Regions from separate parts of the Mesorhizobium sp. WSM4813 genome, predicted to be linked through region 2. Evidence: riboswitches for the same ligand, from Rfam matches in the RefSeq annotation. Region 2 holds a riboswitch; the other holds the start of a gene.
The links. Region 2 has a riboswitch for S-adenosylmethionine ahead of AC0L25_RS30865 (O-succinylhomoserine sulfhydrylase). Riboswitches for the same ligand answer to the same signal wherever they lie in the genome.

Region 1: it holds a riboswitch for S-adenosylmethionine, as region 2 does, so the genes downstream of both, metX (homoserine O-acetyltransferase MetX) here and AC0L25_RS30865 (O-succinylhomoserine sulfhydrylase) in region 2, are expected to answer to the same signal.

Annotation. Positions count from the first base shown of each region.
Region 1 is NZ_JBVVQU010000013.1:94,268-96,717, reverse strand. Features, by position in the region: gene metX (homoserine O-acetyltransferase MetX) at 50-1,219, opposite strand; SAM riboswitch at 1,340-1,417, opposite strand; gene hisC (histidinol-phosphate transaminase) at 1,571-2,450, shown strand, end outside.
Region 2 is NZ_JBVVQU010000092.1:12,493-14,942, forward strand. Features, by position in the region: gene AC0L25_RS30860 (2'-deoxycytidine 5'-triphosphate deaminase) at 67-1,161, opposite strand; SAM riboswitch at 1,287-1,364, shown strand; gene AC0L25_RS30865 (O-succinylhomoserine sulfhydrylase) at 1,439-2,450, shown strand, end outside.

The DNA.
Region 1 (2,450 bases), on a different contig from region 2:
TGATGCCTGGCGCATGATGCCGGTCCGGAAAGCCTGCAATCTTCAGGGGTCATGCGCTAAGCCCCCTGGCGCGGGCCGCCGAGGCGATGAAGCCGTTGATGGCCGCGAACAGCTCCGGCTCGTCGAGCAGGAAGGCGTCGTGGCCGCGATCGGTCTCGATCTCGACGAAGGACACCGAGGCGCCGGCCGCATTCAGCGCGTGAACGACCGAGCGGCTCTCCTCGGTCGGGAACAGCCAGTCACTGGTGAAGGAGACCAGGCAGAAACGGGTCCTGGTGCCGGCAAAGGCGTCGGCCAGCCGGCCGCCATGGTCGGCGGCGAGGTCGAAATAGTCCATTGCCCGGGTCATGTAGAGATAGGAGTTGGCGTCGAAGCGGTCGACGAAGGTCATGCCCTGATGGCGCAGGTAGCTCTCAATCTGGAAGTCGGCGTCGAAACCGAAGGTGAGCGCGTCACGGTCCTGCAGGTTGCGGCCGAACTTCCGGTGCAGGGCCGCCTCCGACAGGTAAGTTATGTGAGCGGCCATGCGCGCCACGGCCAGTCCCTTTTCCGGGCGCTTGCCCTGCTCGAAATATTTGCCGCCATGCCAGTCCGGATCGGCCATCACCGCTTGCCGGCCGACCTCATGGAAGGCGATGTTCTGCGAGGAATGGCGCGCGCCAGTGGCGATCGGCAACGCCGAGAAAACGCGCTCCGGATAGCTCGACGCCCATTGCAGCACCTGCATGCCGCCCATCGAGCCGCCGAGCACCGAGAACAGTTTTTCGATGCCGAAATGATCGACCAGCATCAACTGCGCCCGCACCATGTCGCGGATGGTGATGATCGGCAGGTCGAGCCCGTAGGGCTTGCCGGTGGCTGGATTGGTCGAGGCGGGGCCGGTCGAGCCGAGGCAGCCGCCGATGACGTTTGAGCAGATGACGAAGAAGCGGCTGGTGTCGATGATCTTGCCGGGGCCGATCAGCACTTCCCACCAGCCCGGCTTGCCGGTCACTGGATTGGTGCTGGCGACATGCTGGTCGCCGGTCAGTGCATGGCAGACGAGGATGGCGTTGGAGCGGGCGTCGTTGAGCGTGCCGTAAGTCTTGTAGGCGATCTGGAACGGTGACAGCAGCGTGCCGGCATCGAGCTTGAGCGGCTTGTCGGCACCGAAACGCAACACCGGGCTCGACGGCTCGTCGGCCTCGTTGTTGGTTCTTTTAGTGCGCAGCGCGACCATCGCATCCTCTTACATTAATCCATCGCGCTTTCCGAAAGTCGATTCCGATTTTCGGGTCGATGCGACTGTCCGGCCGGCTACGGACAACAAAAAAACCGGCATCGCCTTCGCAAAGCCGGTTACAGGATGCAAACGGCCCTTTAGCGAGTTGTTTAACGTGGCTGCAAGCCGACCGGCCAAATCACCACGGGATTTCGCTTCTTCTAGGACCGGCGCGCCTCGGCGTCAACGGCTAGTCGTTCACCCATGCCAGTCGCTCACCCATGACAGCCGCCTCTCGACATTCCAGGCCACGGCTTGTATTTCCGCTGCGGCTTCCCGGGAGGAAGCGTTTTCGACGGATTTTTGCATATGAACCAGGCATCGGATCAGGCACGTCCAACGCCCCGCGCGGGGATCATGGACATCGAAGCCTATGTGCCGGGCAAAAGCACGGCGCCGGCCGGCGTTGCCAAGGTCCACAAATTGTCGTCGAACGAGAACCCGCTTGGCCCCTCGCCGAAGGCGATAGAAGCCGCGCGCGACGTCGCGGCCAAACTCGACATATATCCTGACGGCACTGCCAGGCGCCTGCGGGAGGCGATCGCCGAGGTGCATGGTCTCAGCCCGGCGAACATCGTCTGTTCCAATGGTTCCGACGAGATTCTGGGCCTGCTTGCGCAGACCTATCTCGCGCCCGGCGATGAAGCTGTCATCACCGAACACGGCTTCATGGTCTACAAGATCTACATCCAGTCGGCTGGTGCTGTCCCGGTATCGGTCAAGGAAACCAATGAGCGCGCCGACGTCGATGCGATCCTCGCCGCCGTTACGTCGCGTACCAGGATCATCTTCCTCGCCAACCCCAACAACCCGACCGGCACCTATTTGCCGTTCCAGGAGGTGCGCCGCCTGCATGCCGGCCTGCCTCGAAACGTGCTTCTGGTGCTGGATGCAGCCTATGCCGAATATGTCCGCCGCAACGACTATGAAGCCGGCGTCGAGCTGGTGGCTGGTGCAGAAAACGTGGTCATGACCCGCACCTTCTCCAAGCTCGGCCTCGGCGGCGCGCGGATCGGCTGGATGTACGCGCCGATGCATATCATTGAGGCGATCAACCGCGTGCGGGGTCCCTTCAACGTCAACGCGACGGCGATCGAGGCCGGCATCGCCGCCATCCGCGACCGCGCCCATGTCGAGCGCAGCGTGGCGCATAATGAGACCTGGCTGCGATGGGTGAGCGAGGAATTGA
Region 2 (2,450 bases):
CTTGACGGTTGGGCACAACCAAGCACGGCCCACAAGGTCAGGCAAGCACAGTCTGATTGATCGCGATCAGCGCGCGGCGCGGAAATGCTTGGATAGTTTCAGGCCCTGTGCCTGATAGTTCGAGCCGAGATCTGTGCCGTAGAGCGCCTGCGGCCGCTTCAGCATGTGCTCGTAGACCAGCCGTCCGACGATCTGGCCGTGGTCGAGGATGAACGGCACTTCGTGGCTGCGCACTTCGAGCACCGCCCTGCTGCCGGTGCCGCCAGCCGCCGAATGGCCGAAGCCCGGATCGAAAAAACCGGCATAGTGGACACGGAATTCGCCGACCAGCGGATCGAATGGCGTCATTTCGGCGGCATAGAGCGGCGGCACATGCACCGCCTCCTGGCTGACGAGGATATAGAATTCATCCGGATCGAGCACCAATTCGCCGGCGCCGCTCTTGTAGAGCGGCTCCCAGAAATCGACGACATCCTGTGCGGCGCGCTTGTCGACATCGACCAGGCCGGTGTGGTGCTTGCCGCGGTAGCCGACCAGCCCGTCCTTGTCGCCATCGAGATCGATCGACAGTGCGATGCCGCCGCCGGAAATGTTCGGCGGCTCGGTGGCGACGAGCGACTCGGCGCGGTGCAATTCGTGCAGCTCGCTTTCCGACAAAAGCGCATTGCCGGTGCGGAATCTGATCTGCGACAGCCGCGAGCCAGCGCGGACGACGATCGGAAAAGTGCGCGGGCTGACTTCCAGATAGAGCGGGCCGTTGTAGCCGGCAGCGATCTTGTCGAACTCGTGGCCGCGATCGGTCATCACGCGGGTGAAAATGTCGAGCCGTCCGGTCGAGCTCTTCGGGTTGGCCGAGGCGGAAATGTTCGCCGGAAGCGCCAGGCTTTCGAACAGCGGCACGATGTAGACGCAGCCCGTCTCCAGCACCGCACCATCGGCGAGACTGATTTCGTGCAGCTTCAGGCGGTCGAGTTTTTCAACGACCCTGTGGTTGGGGCCGGGCAGGAAGGAGGCGCGCACCCGCCAGGCCTTGTCGCCGAGCCTGAGGTCGAGGCTGGCCGGCTGGATCTGGTCGGCATCGAGCGCGCGCGGCGACTTCAGCGCGCCCGACTGGAACAGCGTGGAAATATCCTGATCGGGAAGAATGCCTGTCTGCCGCAAAGTCTGGCTCCGCTCGAAGGCCGGGCGAGGTCTCGTTGTGTTGCAGTTCCTTGCCGCGGAACCTGCTGGTACAAACCTCTTAATCATGCCGGCAATTGACGCAAGCGCGGTGCGGGTCTAAAGGTTCGTTATCCCGTGGTGATTTGGCCGGTCGGCTTGCAGCCACGTTAAACAAGTCGCTAAAGGACCGTCGGGCCGAAAGGCCATATGGACCGGTTGCGACTTTCGCGGCCGGTTTTTTTGTGTTTGGACCATTTTTGGTGTTTGGAACAGGGTGATGAAGAGCAACAAGCGCAACTGGAAGCCTCAGACCGCCCTCGTGCATGCGGGAACGCTGCGTTCCGGCTTCGGCGAGACCTCCGAGGCGATGTATCTCACGCAAGGCTATGTCTACGACACGGCGCAGGCGGCGGAGGCCCGCTTCAAGGGCGAGGAACCGGGCTTCATCTATTCGCGCTATGCCAATCCGACGGTCGACATGTTCGAGAAGCGCATGTGTGCGCTGGAGGGCGCCGAAGATGCCCGCGCCACGGCATCCGGCATGGCGGCGGTGACGGCGTCGTTGCTGTGCAGTGCTCGGGCGGGCGACCATATCGTGGCGGCGCGCGCGCTGTTCGGCTCCTGCCGCTGGGTGGTCGAGACGCTGGCGCCGAGATACGGCATCGAAGCGACGCTGGTCGACGGCACCGAGATTGCCAATTGGGAGCAGGCGGTCAGGCCCAACACCAAGCTGTTCTTCCTTGAAAGCCCGACCAATCCAACGCTGGAAGTCGTCGACATCGCAGCCGTCGCCTCGCTTGCCAATTCGATCGGCGCGCGGCTGATCGTCGACAACGTCTTTGCCACGCCCTTGCAGCAGAAGCCGCTGCAGCTCGGCGCCCATATCGTCGTCTATTCGGCGACCAAGCACATCGACGGCCAGGGGCGCTGCCTCGGCGGCATCATCCTGTCGGACAAGAAGTGGATCGACGAGAATTTGCACGACTACTTCCGCCACACCGGCCCCAGCCTGTCGCCCTTCAACGCCTGGACGCTGCTGAAGGGGCTGGAGACGCTGCCGCTGCGCGTGCGCCAGCAGACGGAAAGTGCCGGCCGGATCGCTGACTTCCTCGCCGAGCGATCGGAAATTGTCCGCGTCATCTATCCCGGCCGCACTGATCACCCGCAGGCGGCGGTCGTTAAGAAGCAGATGTCAGGCGGCTCGACGCTGATCTGCCTCGACGTCAAGGGGGGCAAGCAGGCGGCCTTCGCTTTCCAGAATGCGCTCGATGTCGTGTTGATCTCCAACA